3 regions of the Streptomyces sp. NPDC031466 genome follow, and region 2 is predicted to be linked to each of the others. Evidence: predicted binding sites of a transcription regulator. Region 2 holds the regulator's gene; each other region holds the start of a gene.

Evidence for each region. Region 2 encodes HrcA, which represses chaperone genes, less so after heat shock. Its sites were predicted from a motif close to TTNGCACTCNGNNNNNCNGAGTGCNAA; they were not measured.
Region 1: groES (co-chaperone GroES) is a predicted target of HrcA. The motif match lies at 3,564-3,590, and genes of this name have one in related genera.
Region 3: groL (chaperonin GroEL) is a predicted target of HrcA. The motif match lies at 1,666-1,692, and genes of this name have one in related genera.

Annotation. Positions count from the first base shown of each region.
Region 1 covers NZ_JBVIJT010000010.1:159,548-166,861, reverse strand. Annotated here, with positions in the region: gene ACZ5GP_RS25265 (hypothetical protein) at 1-94, shown strand, start outside; gene ACZ5GP_RS25260 (class I SAM-dependent methyltransferase) at 112-699, opposite strand; gene ACZ5GP_RS25255 (class I SAM-dependent methyltransferase) at 776-2,047, opposite strand; gene ACZ5GP_RS25250 (polysaccharide deacetylase family protein) at 2,130-3,056, shown strand; gene groES (co-chaperone GroES) at 3,737-4,045, shown strand; gene groL (chaperonin GroEL) at 4,173-5,801, shown strand; gene ACZ5GP_RS25235 (SDR family NAD(P)-dependent oxidoreductase) at 6,071-6,844, opposite strand; gene ACZ5GP_RS25230 (MOSC domain-containing protein) at 6,903-7,314, opposite strand, start outside.
Region 2 covers NZ_JBVIJT010000007.1:471,802-479,115, forward strand. Annotated here, with positions in the region: gene ACZ5GP_RS20010 (SpoIIE family protein phosphatase) at 1-1,132, shown strand, start outside; gene hemW (radical SAM family heme chaperone HemW) at 1,420-2,652, shown strand; gene ACZ5GP_RS20020 (DUF3097 domain-containing protein) at 2,724-3,602, opposite strand; gene ACZ5GP_RS20025 (MBL fold metallo-hydrolase) at 3,638-4,381, opposite strand; gene hrcA (heat-inducible transcriptional repressor HrcA) at 4,572-5,588, shown strand; gene dnaJ (molecular chaperone DnaJ) at 5,589-6,725, shown strand; gene ACZ5GP_RS20040 (nitronate monooxygenase) at 7,004-7,314, shown strand, end outside.
Region 3 covers NZ_JBVIJT010000006.1:132,275-139,588, reverse strand. Annotated here, with positions in the region: gene groL (chaperonin GroEL) at 1-1,536, opposite strand, end outside; gene ACZ5GP_RS15905 (cold-shock protein) at 1,891-2,094, opposite strand; gene ACZ5GP_RS15900 (ubiquitin-like small modifier protein 1) at 2,516-2,791, opposite strand; gene thrC (threonine synthase) at 2,862-4,214, opposite strand; SAM riboswitch class I at 4,208-4,336, opposite strand; gene ACZ5GP_RS15890 (glucosyl-3-phosphoglycerate synthase) at 4,510-5,454, shown strand; gene ACZ5GP_RS15885 (alpha,alpha-trehalose-phosphate synthase (UDP-forming)) at 5,508-6,923, shown strand; gene otsB (trehalose-phosphatase) at 7,278-7,314, opposite strand, start outside.

The DNA of each region.
Region 1 (7,314 bases), on a different contig from region 2:
CGACGCCGACCTCCCGGAGCTGCCGGACCCGGCGCCGGAGCTGGTGGCCCGCGCGGTGCACCGCTGGCGGTTCGAGCCGGCGGACACAGACTGATGCCCGACGCCTGACGCTCACGCCTTGCGGTACGTCAGCAGGTACCGCCAGAACAGCAGCTGCCGCACGCCGGCGCCGGGCAGGAGGCGGGCCGCCTCGGCCCGGATCTCGGGGGGCGTCATGTCGGGCTGCCGTACCGGGGCCCTGAGCGGGGGCGAGTACGTGCCGCGCAGGCGTTCGCCCGTGTAGACCGCCAGCCGTGCCACGGCGTTGGCGGGCGACGCCGCGAGGTCCCACCACGTCCTCCCGGCGTAGCAGCCGAGGACGAGCAGGGTGCCGCCCGGCGCGAGGGCGTCGCGCAGCCGGGTGACGGTGGCGAACGGCATGTGGTGCAGGCTCGCCAGGCAGGTGACGACGTCGTAGTGCCCCTCGGGCAGGTCCCGTTCGGTCACGTCCGCCCGCTGGAACCGGGGCCCGCCGCCAAGCGCCCGGGCCTCGGCGATGACCTCGGCGGACGGATCGAGCGCGTCGACCGTGTAGCCGCGTGCGGCGAGGCGCCGGGCGAAGCGGCCGGTGCCGCAGCCGACGTCGAGGGCGGTGCGGCCGGCCGGCGGCAGCTCGCGCAGGAGCATCCGGTGGTAGTGGTCGTTGTGGTCGAAGGGCATGGCGTGAGCCTGCCAGAGGGGGCCGAAGAGGCGCGGGGGACCGCGCGCGCCGCGGTCGGCCCTCGGCCGGCGCCGTTCAGCCCGTGGGCACCGGGTGGCCGATCAGCATGGCCGGGGCGCCCGCCACCCTCGTGAGGAAGACCGTCGCCGCGTTCTTGCCCTGCGGCTTCACCTTGCGGCGCAGTTCCTCCGGCTCCACCGCCGAGCCCCGCTTCTTCACCGTCAGGACGCCGACCTCCCGCTCCCGCAGCAGGGCCTTCAGCTTCTTCACGCCGAACGGGAGCTGATCGGTGATCTCGTACGCCGCCGCGTAGGGGGTCGCGTGCAGCGCGTCGGACGTGACGTACGCGATGGTCGCGTCGATCAGTCCGCCCTCGACCCGGGCCGCGACCTCGGCGACGAGGTGCGCGCGGATGACGGCGCCGTCCGGCTCGTACAGGTACCGCCCCACGGGCCGAACCTCGGGGTCGGGCAGCATCGTGGCCAGCGGGCTCCCCAGGGAGACGTTCCGTGGCAGGAGCGTCGCGCGGTGCGAGGCGGGCGCGTCCGTGCCGAACCACAGCACCGCCTCCTTGACGTCACCGCCGTCCGAGATCCATTCGGCCGCCGCCTCGGCGGGAATCGCCTCGTGCGGGATGCCGGGAGCGATCTTCAGGGCGGCGCGCGGGGCCCCGAGCGCCGTCCGGACGGCCCAGGACAGCGGCGGGGAGTAGGACTCCGGGTCGAAGATGCGGCCGCGCTTGGAGGAGCGGCGTGCCGGGTCCACGAACACCGCGTCGTACGCCGATGTGTCCACGTTCGTGACATCGGCCTCGCGCACCTCGATGAGGTCGGCGAGCCCCAGCGCCTCCGCGTTGGCGCGGGCGACGGCGCAGGTCAGCGGGTCACGGTCGACGGCGAGGACGGAGATGCCGGCCCGCGCCAGGGCGATGGCGTCACCGCCGATGCCGCAGCAGAGGTCGGCCAGGGAGCGCACGCCCAGCGCCTTGAAGCGCGCGGCGCGGTGCGCGGCGACGGAGGCGCGGGTGGACTGCTCGACGCCGTTCGGCGTGAAGAACATCCGGGCCGCGTCCTCGGCGCCGAACTTCGCCGCCGCCCGGTGGCGCAGGCGGGCCTGGGCGAGGGCGGCGGAGACCAGCGGCGCCGGGTACTCGCGGCGCAGCCGGGTGGCGGCGGCCAGCTCCTGCGCGGGCTCGACGTCCCGTACCTCGGCGAGCAGGGCCCGGCCCGCCTCGGTGCGCAGGGCGGCGAAGGCGGCGATCGGGTCGCCGGGGGCGGTGTCGCCAGTGGCGGGGGCAGCGGCGGCGTCAGGTCCGGGCGGCGTGTTCGGGTCGTTCACCCGCCCCATTGTGGGCCAGTCGGTGGATGGTGCGCGGCGGGCGGCGGTGTCGGGCCGGGAACAGGGCCCCGGGCTGCGAGGATCCGGCGCCATGCAACTCGTACGACAAAACGAAGAATGCGCCGTAAGGCGGAAGAATCGTTCGCGTGTCGCTGTCGCGGCGCTGACCGTCACGGCGATCGCCTCCGGCTGCGCCTCCGGGGGCGGATCCGACGCCGTACGGCCCGCCCACGGCCAGCAGCCGCTCCAGGCGCCGCCCGCCCGCGCCTTGCACTCCTACGCCCAGCAACTCGGCGCCGCCCATGCCGCCCGGGTCACGGCGGCCAAGCGCTGGGGCCTCGCGAGGACCCCGCTGACCGCGCCCGCCCCGCCCATGACCAAACCGCGGCTCAAGACCCGCCGGGGCTTCGAGGTCAAGGGCCAGTCGAAGCTGCCGCCGGTCTTCACGACGATCCCGACCAAGAAGAGGGTCGTCTTCCTGACCATCGACGACGGCGCCGAGAAGGACCCGGCGTTCCTGCGGATGATGAGCGACCTGCGGATCCCGTACACCGCCTTCCTCAGCGACTACCTGGTCAAGGAGGACTACGGCTACTTCACGAAGATGCGCGACCGCGGCGTCTCCCTGAACAACCACACCCTCAACCACCGCTACATGCCAGGACTGTCCTACCGACGCCAGCGCCGCGAGATCTGCGGCATGCAGGACGTCATCGAGAAGCGCTACGGCAAGCGGCCGGAGCTCTTCCGGCCGCCGTACGGCAACTACAACCGGGACACGCTGCGCGCCGCCAAGTCCTGCGGCATCAAGGCGGTGCCGCTGTGGAACGCGGAGGTCTTCGCCGACCGCATGGACTACCGCGAGTGGGACCGCGACCTGCACCCCGGCGACATCATCCTCACCCACTTCAGGGGCCACGAGGACTGGAAGGGCACCATGCCCGACATGGTCCGCCGGGCCATGCGGACGGTCACCGCCAAGGGCTACGCGGTGGCCAGGCTGGAGGACTACCTGTGATCCGGCGGGCGCGGGTGTGCCGCCGCCTCCTCGTGGGGGCCCTGCTGTGCGGAGTACTCGCGCCCGCGACGCTGGTGTCCTGCGCGGAATCGGTGGACCCGATCGAGCGCCTGGGCAGGAAAGCCGCGGAGAAGATGCCTCCGCGGGGACGGGGGAGCACGGGCGACCCGGGCGCCGACCGCTGCGGGCGGCCCCGCCCCGGCGGTCCGGTGCCACCCCGCCCCGGCGATCCGGTGCCACCCCGCCCCGGCGGTCCGGTGCCACCCCGGGCCGGCGATCGGGTGCCGCCCCCCGCCGGGCGCACGGGGACGCCTCGGCCCGGCGATCCGGAGCCGCCCCGCCCCAGCGATCCGGAGCCGCCCCGCGCCGGGCGCACGGACCTGCCCCATCGACGTGCCGAGCCGTCGGAGGAACTTCGGGGCCGCACATCTCGTTGTCCGGACAGGGCCACACCCCTGCCCTCGGGACCGGGAGGCGCCCCGTCCCCGTAAAGCGCCGCGCAGTGGATTGGCACTCCGCTTGACCGAGTGCTAATCGCCGTCCTAGTCTCGCTTCTGGCACTCCCCGTTGGAGAGTGCCAACAGCGACGGGCAGGTCCGGCACCCGCGACGACGGATCCACCTGGTCGCCACACCTCAGACTGTTAACCCCGTGAGATCTCCGAAGGGGGAGACCGGAACGTGACGACCACCAGCTCCAAGGTTGCCATCAAGCCGCTCGAGGACCGCATTGTGGTCCAGCCGCTCGACGCCGAGCAGACCACGGCCTCCGGCCTGGTCATTCCGGACACCGCCAAGGAGAAGCCCCAGGAGGGCGTCGTCCTGGCCGTGGGCCCGGGCCGCTTCGAGAACGGCGAGCGCCTGCCGCTCGACGTGAAGACCGGCGACATCGTGCTGTACAGCAAGTACGGCGGCACCGAGGTGAAGTACAACGGCGAGGAGTACCTCGTCCTCTCGGCCCGCGACGTGCTCGCGATCGTCGAGAAGTAGTTCACCGCTTCACCTGCTTCACCAGCAGATTTGCTTTTGAGCTGCGCCCCTGGTCACCCCGCTGATTGCCGGGCGGCGAGGGGCGCGGTTCGTTAACCCGAGTTTTCGAGAGGGCTGAATCGCTCCCATGGCGAAGATCCTGAAGTTCGACGAGGACGCCCGTCGCGCCCTTGAGCGCGGCGTCAACAAGCTTGCCGACACGGTCAAGGTGACGATCGGCCCCCGCGGCCGCAACGTCGTCATCGACAAGAAGTTCGGCGCCCCGACCATCACCAACGACGGCGTCACCATCGCCCGTGAGGTCGAGGTCGAGGACCCGTACGAGAACCTCGGCGCCCAGCTGGTGAAGGAGGTGGCGACCAAGACCAACGACATCGCTGGTGACGGCACCACCACCGCCACCGTGCTCGCCCAGGCCCTGGTCAAGGAAGGCCTGCGCAACGTCGCCGCCGGCGCCTCCCCGGCCGCCCTGAAGAAGGGCATCGACGCCGCCGTCAAGGCCGTCTCCGAGGAGCTCCTCGCCACCGCCCGTCCGATCGACGACAAGGCCGACATCGCGGCCGTCGCCGGTCTGTCCGCCCAGGACCCGCAGGTCGGCGAGCTGATCGCCGAGGCGATGGACAAGGTCGGCAAGGACGGTGTCATCACCGTCGAGGAGTCCAACACCTTCGGCCTGGAGCTCGACTTCACCGAGGGCATGGCCTTCGACAAGGGCTACCTGTCCCCGTACATGGTGTCCGACCAGGAGCGTATGGAGGCCGTCCTCGACGACCCGTACATCCTGATCCACCAGGGCAAGATCTCCTCCATCCAGGACATGCTGCCGCTGCTGGAGAAGGTCATCCAGGCCAACTCCTCGAAGCCGCTCCTGATCATCGCCGAGGACGTCGAGGGCGAGGCCCTGTCGACCCTGGTCGTGAACAAGATCCGCGGCACCTTCAACGCCGTCGCGGTGAAGGCCCCCGGCTTCGGCGACCGCCGCAAGGCGATGCTCGGCGACATGGCCACCCTCACCGGTGCCACCGTCATCGCCGAAGAGGTCGGCCTCAAGCTCGACCAGGTCGGCCTGGACGTGCTCGGCACCGCCCGCCGCGTCACCATCACCAAGGACGACACCACGATCGTCGACGGCGGCGGCAACAAGGCCGACGTCGAGGGCCGCGTCAACCAGATCAAGGCCGAGATCGAGGCCACGGACTCCGACTGGGACCGCGAGAAGCTCCAGGAGCGCCTCGCGAAGCTGGCCGGCGGCGTGTGCGTCATCAAGGTCGGCGCCGCCACCGAGGTGGAGCTGAAGGAGAAGAAGCACCGTCTGGAGGACGCCATCTCCGCGACCCGCGCCGCGGTCGAGGAGGGCATCGTCTCCGGTGGTGGCTCCGCGCTCGTCCACGCCGTGAAGGTCCTCGAGGGCAACCTCGGCAAGGAGGGCGACGAGGCCACCGGTGTCGCCGTCGTCCGCCGCGCCGCCGTCGAGCCGCTGCGCTGGATCGCCGAGAACGCCGGCCTGGAGGGTTACGTCATCACCTCCAAGGTCGCCGAGCTGGACAAGGGCTTCGGCTTCAACGCCGCGACCGGCGAGTACGGCGACCTGGTCAAGGCCGGCGTCATCGACCCGGTCAAGGTCACGCGCTCCGCGCTGGAGAACGCCGCGTCCATCGCCTCGCTGCTGCTGACGACCGAGACGCTCGTCGTCGAGAAGCCGGCCGAGGACGAGGGCGACGCGGGCCACGGCCACGGCCACGGTCACTCGCACTGACGTGCGCTCTCGCTGAGCGCTGAGGCCCGGCTTCCCTCGCTTGTGGGGGAAGCCGGGCCTCAGCCTTTTCGGGGCCGCGTCCGCCGGGTTGCGCTGTCTTCGCCGGGTGCGGGCCTGTTCCTGGCCGGTCGCGCAGTTCCCCGCGCCCCTGAACGGCGTCTGGCGTAGCGCCCCTGGAAGGGGCGCGGGGAACTGCGCGAGGACGGACCACGGCCCGCGGCCGGTGAACACACCAGCCCGGCAGACGCGAGGGTCCCAGGAACAAGACCCTATTGAGGCCCGTACTTGCGGCCCGTGCGGGACGTGACGCCGCCCAGAAGGGACCTCGGCACCACCTTCACCAGGCCCATCAGGGCCTTGTAGCGCGGATCGGGGACGGAGACGGTCCGGCCCCGCGCCAAGTCGGCGAGCCCCGCCGCCACCAGCTTGTCCGCGTCGAGCCACATCCATTCGGGGATGTTGGACGTCCCCATCCCGGCCCGCTCGTGGAACTCCGTACGGACGAAGCCGGGGCACAGCGCCATCAGCCGCACCCCGCTGCCCGCGAGGTCCTTCGCCGCGCCCTGGGTGAACTGCACGACCCACGCCTTCGAGGCGCCGTACGTCCCGCGCGGCACGAACGCCGCCACCGAGGCGACGTTCACCACCCCGCCCCGGCCCCGCTCCCGCATCGACTCCGCGGCCGCCGACGTCAGCCGGAGCACCGCCTCGCAGTGCACCTTGAGCATGGTCAGCTCGTCGGCCATCGCGACCTCCAGGTACCGGCCCTTGTTGCCGAACCCGGCGTTGTTGATCAGCAGGTCGACGGCGTCCCTGCGGTGGGAGAGCCGCTTCTCGACGGCTTCGATGCCGCTGTCCGTCGACAGGTCCGCGGTGAGCACCTCCGCCTCGATGCCGTGCCGGTCGTGCAGCTCGGTCGCCTGTTCGCGCAGCCGCTTGGTGTCACGCGCCACCAGGACGAGGTTGTGGCCGTCACCGGCGAGGCGGCGCGCGAAGGCGGCGCCGATGCCGGCGGTCGATCCCGTAATCAGAGCCGTAGTCATGGACCAAGGCTAGTGAGATTCGGCCACGGCCGGGCCGGGCGCACGCCACGACCCCGGGTCACGAGACCCGCGCGCCGTACCGCGCCACGTACCTGCGCGCCCGCTCCGCCGCTTCGGGATGCAGCGCGTCCCCGGCGTCGAGCAGCCGGGGCAACAGCTCCTGCTCGGTGGTGACGGCCCGGAACTGGAGGCCGACGGTGATCTCGTGCCCGGGCCGGTGCACGATCTCGACGGCGTCCCCGGTCCGGATCTCGCCGGGCTCGACCACCCGCAGATAGGCGCCCGGGGCCGCCTCCCGCGTGAACGCCTTCACCCAGCCCTTCTCGCCGAGGTGACCCTGGAACGTACGGCAGGGGATGCGCCCGCTGGTCACCTCCAGCACCAGGTCGGGGCCGATCCGCCAGCGCTCGCCTATCTTCGCGCCGTTCACGTCGAGCCCGGACGTCGTGAGGTTCTCGCCGAACGAGCCG
Region 2 (7,314 bases):
CTGGCATACCAGCGAGCACCGCATAGAGGAACTGCGCCGCGTCCTGGAGAAGGACCCGCCCCAACTGCCCGAGGCGACCGGCTCGGGTGCCTTCCCGGTGCGCTGGCCGGGCGAGGCGCTGGGCGGCGAGCCGTTCGGCACGGCGCTCGGGTACCGCCTGATCGCGGGCGGCCGGGCGCTCGGCACGCTGGTGATCGGTCGGGCGGGATTCGCCCCGGCCGCGGCCGTCCACCGCGCACGGGCCGGGGACGTCCCCTTCCCCGACGAGGTCACCGGCCTCATCGAGGACTTCAGCCGGCGCGTCGCGCTCGCCGTCAGCACGGCCCGCCGCTACCAGCGGCAGGCCAACATCAGCCAGATCCTCCAGCGGGGCCTGCTGCCCAGCAAGGTCGCGCAGATCCCCGGCGTGCAGAGCGGCCTGGTGTACGAGCCGCGGGACAAGGGCGGGCCTGGCGGCGACTTCTACGACGTGTTCCAGGCGGGCGAGGGACGCTGGTGCTTCGCCCTCGGCGACGTCCAGGGCAAGGGGCCCGAGGCCGCCGTCGTCATCGGCCTCGCCCGGCCCTGGCTGCGGCTGCTCGCCCGCGAGGGCTACCAGGTCGCCGAGGTCCTCGACCGCCTCAACCAGCTGCTCCTCGACGACGCGACCGAGGCGGCGGACGCGGCGGCCGCCGTCGTCGCCGTCGCGGGCGGCCAGGGCGTGTCGCCCGACGGCCCCACCTCGCGCTTCCTCTCCCTCCTCTACGGCGAGCTGGTCCCCTACGAGGGCGGCGTGCGCTGCACCATCGCGTGTGCCGGGCACCCGCTGCCGCTGCTGCTCTCCCCCTCGGGGCAGGTGCGGGCGGCGGCCTCCCCGCAGATGCTGCTCGGCGTCATCGACGACGAGACGTACACCAGCGAGAGCTTCGACCTGCGCACCGGCGACACCCTCCTGTGCGTCACCGACGGGGTGACCGAGCGGCGCTCCGGACGGTCCCAGCTCGACGACGGCGACGGCCTCGCCCAGGTCCTCGCGGGCTGCGCGGGACTCGACGCGGGGCTGGTCGCGGAGCGGATCCGACAGCTCGTGCACGAGTTCTCGGAGCGCCCCCCGGACGACGACGTGGCGCTGCTGGTGCTCCAGGCGGATTAGGGCCGGGTGGACGGGCCGGGTGGACGGGCCGAGCGGATGGGCCGAGCGGATGGGCCGAGCGGATGGGCCGAGCGGACGGGCCGGGTGGATGGGCCGGGTGGATGGGCCGAGTGGACGGGCCGGGTGGATGGGCCGAGTGGACGGGCCGGGTGGACGGAGCAGGCGGACGGGCCGGTGAGGCGGGCCGAGTGGACGGGCCGGGCGGACGGAGCAGGCGGACGGGCCGGCGAGGCGGGCCGGTGAGAAGGGCCGCCGGGTGCGCTCCGGCGGTGCGGGACAATCGACGTATGCCTTCCGCACTGCCCGATGGTGAGCCCATGCCCGAGGACGGGGCGCTGCCCGCGTCCGCCCTGGACGGCGCGGCCTCCCGCCCTCTCGGCTTCTACCTGCACGTTCCGTACTGCGCCACGCGCTGCGGCTACTGCGACTTCAACACCTACACCGCGACCGAGCTGCGCGGCTCCGGTGGTGTGCTCGCCTCGCGCGACAACTACGCCGACACCCTGACCGACGAGGTGCGCCTCGCGCGGAAGGTCCTCGGCGACGATCCCCGCCCGGTGCGCACCGTCTTCGTCGGCGGCGGTACGCCGACGCTGCTCGCCGCGCGTGACCTCGTACGGATGCTCGCCGCCGTACGGGACGAGTTCGGGCTCGCGGACGACGCGGAGATCACCACCGAGGCGAACCCGGAGTCGGTCGACGCGGCCTACCTGGCGGAGCTGCGGGAGGGCGGCTTCAACCGGGTCTCGTTCGGCATGCAGAGCGCGCGGCAGCACGTGCTGAAGGTGCTCGACCGCACGCATACGCCCGGGCGGCCCGAGGCGTGCGTCGCCGAGGCGCGGGCGGCCGGCTTCGAGCACGTCAACCTCGACCTGATCTACGGCACGCCGGGGGAGAGCGACGACGACTGGCGGGCCACGCTGGACGCGGCGCTGGGCGCCGGACCCGACCACATCAGCGCCTACGCCCTGATCGTGGAGGAGGGCACGCAGCTGGCCCGGCGCATCCGGCGCGGGGAGGTGCCGATGACGGACGACGACGTCCACGCCGACCGGTACCTGATCGCCGACGAGGCGCTGAGCGGCGCCGGCTTCGTGTGGTACGAGGTGTCCAACTGGGCCACCTCCGAGGCGGGGCGGTGCCTGCACAACGAGCTGTACTGGCGGGGCGCCGACTGGTGGGGGGCCGGGCCCGGGGCGCACAGCCACGCCGGGGGCGTGCGGTGGTGGAACGTGAAGCACCCGGGTGCGTACGCCGCCGCGCTCGCCGCGGGCAGGTCGCCCGGGGCGGGGCGGGAGGTGCTCTCCGCCGAGGACCGGCGGGTCGAGCGGATCCTCCTGGAGCTGCGGCTGCGCGAGGGCTGCCCGCTCTCGCTGCTGCGGGAGGCCGGTCTGGCGGCATCGCGCAAGGCGCTGGCCGAGGGCCTGCTGGAGGCCCGCCCCTACGCGGACGGGCGGGCCGTCCTCACGCTCCGGGGCCGGCTGCTGGCGGACGCGGTGGTGCGGGACCTGGTCGACTGAGGGGACCGGCCCGGCGGCGGGCCCGCGCTCGGGGCAGCGTGACGCACCGGGCGGCGTGCCGAAGTCGATGCTCAGGGCAGCGTGACGAAGTCGATCAGTTCCTCCACCCGGCCGAGGAGCGCCGGCTCCAGGTCCTTGTAGCTGCGCACCGAGCCGAGGATCCGCTGCCAGGCCGCTCCCGTGTTCGGCGGCCACCCCAGCGCCTCGCACACGCCCGTCTTCCAGTCCCGCCCCCGCGGCACCCGCGGCCACGCCTCGATGCCCACCGAGGCCGGTTTCACCGCCTCCCACACGTCGATGTAGGGGTGGCCCACCACCAGCGCGTGCTCGCCGGTCACCCGCGCCGCGATGCGGGACTCCTTGGAACCGGGGACGAGGTGGTCCACCAGGACGCCCAGCCGCGCGTCGGGGCCGGGGGAGAAACCGGCGACGATCGCGGGGAGGTCGTCGATGCCCTCCAGGTATTCCACGACGACGCCCTCCACGCGCAGGTCGTCGCCCCAGACCCGCTCGACCAGTTCCGCGTCGTGCCGGCCCTCGACGTAGATGCGCCCGGCGCGGGCGACCCTGGCCCGCGCCCCGGGGACGGCCACCGAGCCGGACGCGGTGCGCGCGGGGCGTACGGGAGCGGCGGCCGCACCCGAGGCGGGGCGGACCAGCGTGACCGTCCTGCCCTCCAGGAGGAAGCCCCGCGGCTCCATCGGGAAGACGCGGTGCTTGCCGAAGCGGTCCTCCAGCGTCACCGTCGGCCCCTGCGCCGTCTTCTCGCAGCGGATCACCGCCCCGCAGAACCCGGTGCCCACCTCCTCGACCACGAGGCCGGCGTCCGCCGCCACCTCGGGAACGGCCTTCGGCTTCTTCCAGGGGGGCGTCAGATCGGGTGAGTACAGGCGGCGCTGCGGGCCCGTGGGGCCCTCGGCGGGGTGACGGCGGGAGACGGGTGGGCGCATTTTCCCGACGATAGGAAGAGAGCGCGGGCGGACCGCTACGACACGCCGAATCGCGCCGCCAGTGTGGCGCGCTGCGCACGGACAAAAGCGGCATCCACCACCGCGCCGTGCCCCGGCACGTAGCGCGCGTCCTCGCCGCCCAGCGCGAGCAGCCGGTCGAGCGCCGCCGGCCACCGCCCCGGCACCGCGTCCGGTCCCGCCTGCGGTTCGCCCGACTCCTCGACGAGGTCGCCGCAGAAAACGATCTCCCGCCCGCCGTCCGTCGCGGGCACCAGGACCGCCAGGTCGTGCCCCGAGTGCCCGGGCCCGACGTCGGCGAGCAGGACCTGACGCCCGCCGCCGAGGTCCAGCGTCCACTCGCCGCACACCAGGTGGTGCGGACGGACCAGGAGGTCGGCGGCCTCCGCCGCGGCCTCGGGGTCCACGCCGTGCCGCACCGCGTCCGCGCGCAGCTCGTCGCGGCCCTCGGCGAGGACCGTCTCGATGCCGACCGCGCCGTACACCTCCACCCCCGCGAACGCCGCCGCCCCGAGGACGTGGTCGAAATGGGGGTGCGTCAACGCGAGATGCGTCACGCGCCGCCCGCCGCCGAGGAGCTCCCGCGCCCGCGTCCGCAGCGCCGCGCCCTCCGCCAGGCTCGACCCGGCCTCGATCATCAGGGCCGCGTCGTCACCGACGACGAGCCCCGCCGTGCAGTCCCACACGGGCAGGCGGCACCGCCCCACACCAGGTGCGAGCCGCTCCCAGCCCGCCGCTTCCCATGCCGGCTCCACATCCATACGGTGACGCTAGCCGTTGCGCGGCCCCTCGGCAGCCTCCGGCGAACCCTCGGCGGACCGACCTGGGGTCCGGCCTTGCCGGGCCCGTACCCCACGGCCGTACACTGAGCCTTTGACAAGCTGGCACTCACCCGCGTTGAGTGCCAGAGCGGGGGAACACCGCGACGGATGACGGCTGGAGGTGTGCGCGATGCTCAGTGAACGCAGGCTCGAAGTGCTGCGCGCCATCGTCCACGACTATGTCGGGACGGAGGAGCCCGTCGGCTCCAAGGCGCTCACCGAGCGGCACAGTCTCGGCGTCTCCCCGGCCACGGTGCGCAACGACATGGCGGCGCTGGAGGAGGAAGGGTTCATCGCCCAGCCCCACACCAGCGCGGGGCGCATCCCGACCGACAAGGGCTACCGGCTCTTCGTCGACAAGCTCGCCGGCGTCAAGCCGATGACCGCCCCCGAGCGCCGCGCCATCCAGAACTTCCTCGACGGCGCCGTCGACCTCGACGACGTCGTGGGGCGCACGGTGCGGCTGCTCGCGCAGCTGACCCGGCAGGTCGCCGTGGTGCAGTACCCCTCGCTGACGCGCTCGACGGTGCGTCACGTGGAGCTGCTCTCGCTCGCGCCCGCGCGCCTGATGCTCGTACTGATCACCGACACCGGCCGGGTCGAGCAGCGCATGATCGACTGCCCGGCGCCCTTCGGGGAGACGTCGGTGGCCGATCTGCGGGCCCGGCTCAACAGCCGGATCGCGGGGCGCCGCTTCGCGGACGTGCCGCAGCTGGTGCAGGACCTGCCCGAGGCATTCGAGACCGAGGACCGCGGCACGGTCGCGACGGTCCTCTCCACCCTCCTCGAAACGCTGGTCGAGGAGACCGAGGAACGGCTGATGATCGGCGGAACCGCCAATCTCACCCGTTTCGGACACGACTTCCCCCTCACGATCCGGCCGGTGCTCGAAGCCCTTGAGGAGCAGGTCGTGCTCCTCAAGCTGCTCGGCGAGGCCACGGATTCGGGCATGACCGTACGGATCGGTCATGAGAACGCCCATGAGGGCCTCAGCTCCACCTCCGTGGTCTCGGTCGGCTACGGTTCGGGCAGCGAGGCAGTCGCGAAACTAGGCGTGGTCGGACCGACCCGCATGGACTATCCGGGAACGATGGGAGCAGTACGCGCAGTGGCACGTTACGTCGGACAGATCCTGGCGGAGTCGTAAGTGGCCACGGACTACTACGCCGTACTCGGCGTGCGCCGCGACGCTTCCCAGGACGAGATCAAGAAGGCCTTCCGGAGGCTGGCGCGTGAGCTTCACCCGGATGTGAATCCGGACCCGAAGACTCAGGAGCGCTTCAAGGAGATCAACGCCGCCTACGAGGTGTTGTCGGACCCGCAGAAGAAGCAGGTCTACGACCTCGGCGGCGACCCGCTGTCCCAGGCGGGCGGCGGGGGCGCGGGCGGCTTCGGCGCCGGTGGCTTCGGCAACTTCTCCGACATCATGGACGCGTTCTTCGGGACGGCGTCGCAGCGCGGACCGCGCTCGCGCACGCGCCGTGGCCAGGACGCCATGATCCGGCTGGAGATCGACCTGAACGAGGCCGCCTTCGGCACCACCAAGGACATCCAGGTCGACACGGCGGTCGTCTGTACGAGCTGCAGCGGTGAGGGCGCAGCGCCGGGCACGTCCGCCCAGACCTGTGACATGTGCCGCGGTCGCGGCGAGGTGTCGCAGGTCACGCGGTCCTTCCTCGGGCAGGTCATGACCTCGCGCCCGTGTCCGCAGTGCCAGGGCTTCGGCACCGTCGTGCCGACGCCCTGCCCGGAGTGCGCCGGTGACGGCCGCATCCGGTCGCGGCGGACGCTGACCGTCAAGATCCCCGCCGGTGTCGACAACGGCACGCGGATCCAGCTCGCGGGCGAGGGCGAGGTCGGCCCCGGCGGCGGCCCCGCCGGCGACCTCTACGTCGAGATCCACGAGCTGCCGCACGCCGTCTTCCAGCGGCGCGGCGACGACCTGCACTGCACGGTCACCATCCCGATGACCGCGGCGGCCCTCGGCACGAAGGTGCCGCTGGAGACGCTGGACGGCGTGGAGGAGATCGACATCCGGCCGGGCACGCAGTCCGGCCAGTCGGTGCCGCTGCACGGGCGCGGCGTCACGCATCTGCGGGGCGGCGGGCGCGGTGACCTCATCGTGCACGTCGAGGTCCTCACGCCGACGAAGCTCGACGCCGAGCAGGAGCGGGTGCTGCGGGAACTCTCCCAGCTGCGCGGTGAGGAGCGGCCCACCGGGCAGTTCCAGCCGGGGCAGCAGGGGCTCTTCTCCCGGTTGAAGGACGCGTTCAACGGGCGGTAGCGCCTGGAGCTGGTGCACTGTGCCCCCGGGTGGTCGTTCCGTGCCCGGGGGCGCCTTGTTATCCCGCGCGGGTCGGCTTTTGGTTGCTCGCGCCGTTCCCCGCGCCCCTTACGGGGTTGCTCGCGCCGTTCCCCGCGCCCCTTGCGGGGCTTTCTGTGCGGGGCCGTTGGGATGCTCGCGCCCTGCGGCGGAGCCGCGCGTGTCACGGGCTCGCGCCCCTTGCGGGGGGCTGTGGGGTGGCGTTCGGTGGGGTGAGTGGGGCATGGCACGATGCGTGTATGTCCTCCGTGCTGACCGAGCTCTGCCGCCATCCGATCGTGCAGGCCCCCATGGCGGGCGGTGCGTCCTGTCCGCGGCTGGCCGCGGCCGTCTCCGAGGCCGGGGGCCTGGGATTCCTCGCCGCCGGGTACAAGACCGCCGACGGGATGTATGAGGAGATCAAGCAGGTCCGGGGGCTGACCTCGCGGCCCTTCGGCGTCAATCTCTTCATGCCGCAGCCCGACACCGCCGACGCCGCCGCGGTCGACGTCTACCGCAGCCAGCTCGCCGGCGAGGCCACCTGGTACGACACGCAGCTCGGCGACCCCGA
Region 3 (7,314 bases), on a different contig from region 2:
GAGGAACAGCGCGGCGATGGAGGCGGCGTTCTGCAGGGCAGAGCGCGTCACCTTCGCCGGGTCGAGGATGCCCTCGGCGATCATGTCGACGTACTCACCCGTCGCGGCGTTCAGACCGTGACCGATGGGCAGGTTGCGCACCTTCTCGACGATGACGCCACCCTCAAGGCCGGCGTTGACCGCGATCTGCTTCAGCGGGGCCTCGAGGGCCAGCTTCACGGCGGCGGCACCGGTGGCCTCGTCGCCCTCCAGCTCAAGCTTCTCGAAGACCGCGGAGGCCTGGATGAGCGCCACGCCACCACCGGCGACGATGCCCTCCTCGACGGCCGCCTTCGCGTTGCGAACGGCGTCCTCGATGCGGTGCTTGCGCTCCTTCAGCTCGACCTCGGTCGCGGCACCGGCCTTGATGACGGCCACGCCGCCCGCGAGCTTCGCCAGGCGCTCCTGGAGCTTCTCGCGGTCGTAGTCGGAGTCGCTGTTCTCGATCTCGGCGCGGATCTGGTTGACGCGGCCCTGGACCTGGTCGCTGTCACCGGCGCCGTCGACGATGGTCGTCTCGTCCTTGGTGATGACGACCTTGCGGGCGCGGCCGAGCAGGTCGAGACCGGCGTTCTCCAGCTTGAGGCCGACCTCCTCGGAGATGACGGTGCCACCGGTGAGGATGGCGATGTCGCCGAGCATGGCCTTGCGACGGTCACCGAAGCCCGGGGCCTTGACGGCGACGGACTTGAAGGTGCCGCGGATCTTGTTGACGACGAGCGTGGACAGCGCCTCGCCCTCGACGTCCTCCGCGATGATCAGCAGCGGCTTGCCCGACTGCATGACCTTCTCCAGCAGCGGAAGGAGGTCCTTCACGTTGGAGATCTTGGAGTTGACGATCAGGATGTACGGGTCGTCGAGCGACGCCTCCATACGCTCCATGTCGGTGGCGAAGTACGCCGAGATGTAGCCCTTGTCGAAGCGCATACCCTCGGTGAGCTCCAGCTCCAGACCGAAGGTCTGGGACTCCTCGACGGTGATGACGCCTTCCTTGCCGACCTTGTCCATGGCCTCGGCGATCAGCTCGCCGATCTGGGTGTCGGCGGCGGAGATGGAGGCCGTCGAAGCGATCTGCTCCTTGGTCTCGACATCCTTCGCCTGCTCGAGGAGGGCACCGGAGACGGCCTCGACGGCCTTCTCGATGCCGCGCTTGAGGGCCATCGGGTTGGCACCGGCGGCCACGTTGCGCAGACCCTCGCGCACCAGGGCCTGGGCCAGGACGGTCGCGGTCGTCGTGCCGTCACCGGCGACGTCGTCCGTCTTCTTCGCGACCTCCTTGACCAGCTCGGCGCCGATCTTCTCGTACGGGTCCTCGAGCTCGATCTCCTTGGCGATGGACACACCATCGTTGGTGATCGTGGGGGCGCCCCACTTCTTCTCGAGGACGACGTTGCGACCCTTGGGGCCCAGGGTCACCTTGACGGCGTCGGCGAGCTGGTTCATGCCGCGCTCGAGGCCGCGCCGTGCCTCCTCGTCGAACGCGATGATCTTGGCCATGTGAAGTGGTCCTCCCGGACAGGGGTGGAAACGCAAACGGACCGTGCTGGTGCCCGCGACGGACGGACTGCGCACCGTGTGGTTCCTTGCCCCACGCGGCCCGCGGACCTCACCGACCCGATCCAAGTTCTGTCACTCTCACTGGGAGAGTGCTAAGCCCAATGATTAGCACTCGACCCCTGCGAGTGCAAGCGCCTCTCCCGGATCCCGTAGAGTCCCGTGCCGCTTCGGCGAGGTGCGCCGGGGGATCCCGGGGGGCATACCCGCGCCGGGCCGGACGCACACGAGGGGCCCGCACCCCTGATGGGATGCGAGCCCCTCGCGATACTTGCTTCGGTGGTCGATCGCGCCGAGCTAGACGGCGAGCTTGACCATGTCCGCCTGCGGACCCTTCTGGCCCTGCGAGATCTCGAACTCGACTCGCTGACCTTCTTCAAGGGTGCGGTAGCCGTCCATCTGGATCGCGCTGTAGTGGACGAAAACATCCGCACCACCGTCGACCGCGATGAAGCCGTACCCCTTCTCCGCGTTGAACCACTTGACGGTGCCCTGAGCCATGCCTAACTCCCCTATTACTGGCCCTTGCACAGGACCGCACTTCGCGGACCCGGGTCAGACCTCACCCCCCACTGATATGGGGGTGTGCGCCGGAACGCGTCGACCGCCGCTGAATGTATCTGTCCAACTGCCCTCTGCAACAGGTCAATCGGACGAGAAATCCGGGCACGCCTGATCGGTAATATGTGGAGAATTTGCCGAAGTCGGGGCAAGTCGGGCCGGGCAAAAGCCGTAGAAGGCTCGAAAGGGCGACGCGCTTTGGCTACTTCTTGTCGGCAGCGGCCGGACTTCGTATATGCGCCCGACACAAACGGCGAAGCAGCTTCCCCAACTGTACCGCTCTCAACCATGCAGAATTGCCCCCTCCGCTTGTCGTCGGGAGAGGGCAATTCGGGTTATGCAGGGAACTTGCGAAATCGAATCATCCGCCGGCGACGGCCGGAATGATCGACACGCCGGCGCCGTCCGGGGTGGCCGTCTCCAGGCCCTGCTCGAAGCGGACGTCGTCGTCGTTCACGTACACGTTGACGAAGCGGCGCAGCTTGCCCTGGTCGTCCAGGACGCGGGCGGCGATGCCGGTGTGCTTCTTCTCCAGGTCGGCGATGACCTCACCCAGGGTCGCCCCCTCGGCGGCCACCTCGGCCTTGCCGCCGGTGTAGGTGCGAAGGATGGTGGGAATTCGGACGTTCACGCTCATGGGGTTCACCTCGGTAGATCAAAGGGGCGCCCGTCAGGGGCGCAAAGGGGGAAACTCGGGCCCTACGCGGTTAACCGGCCAGGCCCGCGGAACGGAACGCCTCAAGGCTCGGCTTGATCGTCGCGGTGGCCTGCGAGGTCTCGGCGACGGCGTCCAGCGTCTTCAGGCCGTCCCCGGTGTTGAGCACCACCGTGGTCAGGGAGGGGTCGATGAGCCCCGCCTCGACCAGCTTCTTCGTGACGCCCACCGTCACCCCGCCGGCGGTCTCCGCGAAGATGCCCTCGGTCCGCGCGAGCAGCTTGATCGCGTCGACGACCTGCTCGTCGTCCACGTCCTCCACGGCGCCGCCCGTGCGCCGCGCGATGTCGAGCACGTACGGCCCGTCGGCGGGGTTGCCGATGGCGAGGGACTTGGCGATGGTGTTCGGCTTCTGGGGGCGCACGACGTCGTGACCGGCCTTGAACGCGGCCGACACCGGCGAGCAGCCCTCCGCCTGGGCGCCGAAGATCTTGTAGGGCTTGTCGGCGACGAGACCGAGCGCGATCAGCTCCTTCAGACCCTTGTCGATCTTCGTGAGCTGGGATCCGGAGGCGATCGGGATGACCAGCTGGTCCGGCAGCTCCCAGCCGAGCTGCTCGCAGATCTCGTACGCGAGGGTCTTGGAGCCCTCGCCGTAGTACGGCCGCAGGTTGACGTTGACGAAGCCCCAGCCCTCGCCCAGCGGATCGCCGATCAGCTCGGAGCAGAAGCGGTTCACGTCGTCGTAGTTGCCCTCGATGCCGACCAGCTCGCCGCCGTAGACCGCGGCCATGACGACCTTGCCCTGTTCCAGGTCGTGCGGGATGAACACGCAGGAACGGAAGCCGGCCCGGGCGGCGGCGGCGCCGACGGCGCCCGCGAGGTTGCCGGTGGAGGAGCAGGACAAGGTGGTAAAGCCGAAGGCGCGCGCCGCTTCGAGCGCCTGTGCGACGACCCGGTCCTTGAACGAGTGCGTGGGGTTCCCGGAGTCGTCCTTGACGAACAACTTGCCCTGTTGGACGCCCAGTTCACGCGCGAGGTTGTCGGCCTTGACGAGCTTGGTCCAGCCGGGGTTGAGGTTCGGCTTGTCGGCGACGTCGGCGGGCACGGGGAGCAGCGGGGCGTAGCGCCAGATGTTGGCGGGGCCCGCCTCGATCCGCGCGCGCAGCGCCTCGGGGTCGCCGAGGGGAAGGTCGTAGGCCACTTCGAGGGGGCCGAAACACTCGACGCAGGCGAAGATCGGGCCGAGCGGGAAGGTGGTGCCGCATTCCCGGCAGGAGAGGCCCGAGGCGGGACCGAGATCAACGGTCGCGGCGGGGTCAGAAGTCCCGGAGGTCGCGGAGGTCGCGGTGCTTTCGGTGGCGACGGTCTGCACAGCCATGGAGGCGAGGCCCTTTCTCCTCATCTTCCTCGCGACGCATCTCGCCGCGAGACGGAATTGGCACCTTCCCCACCGTGACCTCGCGGTCGGCGGGAGGGTTGCCGGGGCTTCAACGGGCCGTATCCCTCTGCCCCTCTGGATGAGCGGTATTCGATTGTGGGTTTCAGTTGTCGATCTCACGCGGCGACCCCGACATGCGGCGGCGACCGGCGTTGTTCAAGACTGTAACCGACGGCCCGGACCCTTGAGATAGTCGTCCGAACCGCGAGATGGATCACATGACGGCCCGTATGACGGATGACTGGGAAGGACCCTGACCGTGCTGGAAGAGGTCGAGCGCTGGCTGAGCGGGCGTTCCTGGTCGGTGGCCGACCGCCCGCTGGAACGGTTGGCCGCCGCCAAGCGCGCGTCCGGCACCTCGGTGAGCGTCGTCCTGCCCGCGCTGGACGAACAGGAGACGGTCGGCGCGATCGTCTCCGAGATCCGCCGCGAGCTGATCGAGCGGACGCCGCTGGTCGACGAGCTGGTGGTGATCGACTCCGGGTCGTCGGACCGCACGGCGCAGGTGGCGCGGGAGGCGGGCGCGAAGGTCGTCCACCGCGACGAGATACTGCCGCGCCTCGCGCCGCTGCCCGGCAAGGGCGAGGTGCTGTGGCGCTCGCTGCTCGTGACCAGCGGGGACGTCGTCGCGTTCGTCGACGCCGATCTGCGGGAGTTCTCCGCCGATTTCGTCTCGGGGATCGTGGGCCCGCTGCTCACCGACCCCGACGTGGCCTTCGTCAAGGCGATGTACGACCGCCCCCTGGGGGAGGCCGCGGGCCAGGGCGGGCGGGTCACCGAGCTGATGGCGCGGCCCCTGTTGAACATGCACTGGCCGCGGCTCGCCGGCTTCGTGCAGCCGCTCGGCGGCGAGTACGCGGCCCGCAGATCGCTCCTGGAGCGGCTGCCGTTCCCTGTCGGCTACGGCGTGGAGCTGGGCCTGCTCGTCGACGCCCTGCACACGGTGGGCCTGGACGCGCTCGCGCAGGTGGACGTCGGCGTGCGCAAGCACCGCCACCAGGACGGGCAGGCCCTCGGGCGGATGGCGGCGGCCATCTACCGCACGGCGCAGGTGCGGCTCGCGCGCGGCCACCTCGTACGCCCCGAGCTGACGCAGTTCGAGCGGGGTGAGCGGGGTTTCGAGCCGCGGACGTACGCGGTGGACACCCAGGAGCGGCCGCCGATGGCCGGCATCGCGGAGTACGCGCACCGCCGCGTGGCGTGACCGCCGGGCGGTCGCACGTTTGCCCGGCCCCGGGACGGGCTACGTTTGGCCACATGGTCCCCGAGCCCCGAACAGCAGCAGCGCAGGTACTCGTCGCGTCCAACCGCGGCCCCGTCTCGTACACCGTCGGAGAGGACGGGGAGCTGACCGCCAGGCGCGGCGGCGGCGGCCTGGTCTCCGGCCTGAGCGCCATCGGCGACGGCGCGGACGCCCTGTGGGTGTGCGCCGCGCTCGGCGAGGGCGACCGGGAGGCGGTGCGGCGCGGCGTCGCCGAGCCGGGCGTCCGGATGCTCGACATCGACGCGGGCTCCCGCGAGGGCGTGCACACGGCGGCGTACAACGGCATCGCCAACTCGGTCCTGTGGTTCGTGCACCACATGCTCTACCAGACGCCCCTGGAGCCCGCCTTCGGCCCCGAGTTCCGCGCCCAGTGGGAGGCGTACGAGACGTACAACCGCGCGTTCGCCGAGGCGCTGGCGGCGGAGGCGGCGCCGGGCGCGGCGGTCATCGTGCAGGACTACCACCTGACGCTGGTGCCGGGCATGCTGCGCGAACTCCGCGACGACCTGCGGATCGGCCACTTCTCGCACACGCCGTGGGCGCCCGCCGACTACTTCCGGATGCTGCCGGACGACGTGGCCGAACAGGTGCTGCGCGGCATGCTCGGCGCCGACCGGCTCGGCTTCCTGACGGGACGCTGGGCGGACGCCTTCACGGAGTGCTGTGTGCGGCTGCTCGGCGGGACGTCCGGGACGCGCGTGGGCGTGCACGGCCTGGGCGCCGACGCGGACTTCCTGCGCGAGCGCTCGCGGCGGGACGACGTCGAGGAGCGGATGGCGGCGCTGCGGGAGCAGGTCGGCGAGGGCCGCAAGACCATCGTGCGGGTGGACAGGACGGAACTGTCCAAGAACATCGTGCGGGGCATGCGGGCCTACCGGGAGCTGCTGCGGACCCGCCCCGAGTGGCGCGAGCGGGTCGTGCACGTCGCCTTCGCCTACCCCTCGCGGCAGGACCTCGCGGTGTACCGCGACTACACCGCGGAGGTCTCGCGGGTCGCCGAGGAGATCAACGCGGAGTTCGGCACGGACGGGTGGACGCCGGTGCTGCTGCGCGTCGACGACGACTTCGCCCGCTCGCTGGCGGCCTACCGGCTCGCCGACGTGGCGCTGGTCAACCCCATCCGGGACGGCATGAACCTCGTCGCGAAGGAGGTGCCGGTCGTCTCCGACGAGGGGTGCGCGCTGGTGCTCTCGCGGGAGGCGGGGGCGTACGAGGAACTGGGCGAGGACGCGATCCCGGTCAACCCCTACGACATCTGCGCCACGGCCGAGGCGCTGCACGCCGGCCTCTCCATGCCGCCGGCCGAACGGGCCGAACGCACCAAGCGCCTGGCGGCGGCCTCCACGGCACTGCCACCGGCCCAGTGGTTCCTGGAACAGCTCCACGAACTGACAGGCGGCGACGCCTAGCCCGGACGGCCCGCGGGCGGCATGCCTGTCGGTGGCTCCCCGCGGTGCCGGGCGGGGCGCCTGGGCCGGGCTGCCGCCGCCCGGCGATTGCGCGCGTCGCCCCGCGCTCCTTCCCAGGCCGCCGCTTCGCGGCGGGTGTCTCCCACCCACCCACCCGTGCACCCCGCGTCGACCAGCGAGGGCCGGGGCCCCCCGGGGGGCAGGTAGGAACACCCTCGCTGGGAGGCGGCGCGGCACTGGAAACGCTCCCGCGGGGAACCCGCGCGCCGGTGGTCAGGGTGGGTGGGAGGGGAACACCCTCGCCAGGAGGCGGTGCGGTACTGAGGGCGCCCCCCGGGCTGAGGGGTCGCTGGGTCAGGGGAGGTGGGTGGTGAGGGTGGTGAGGAGGGAG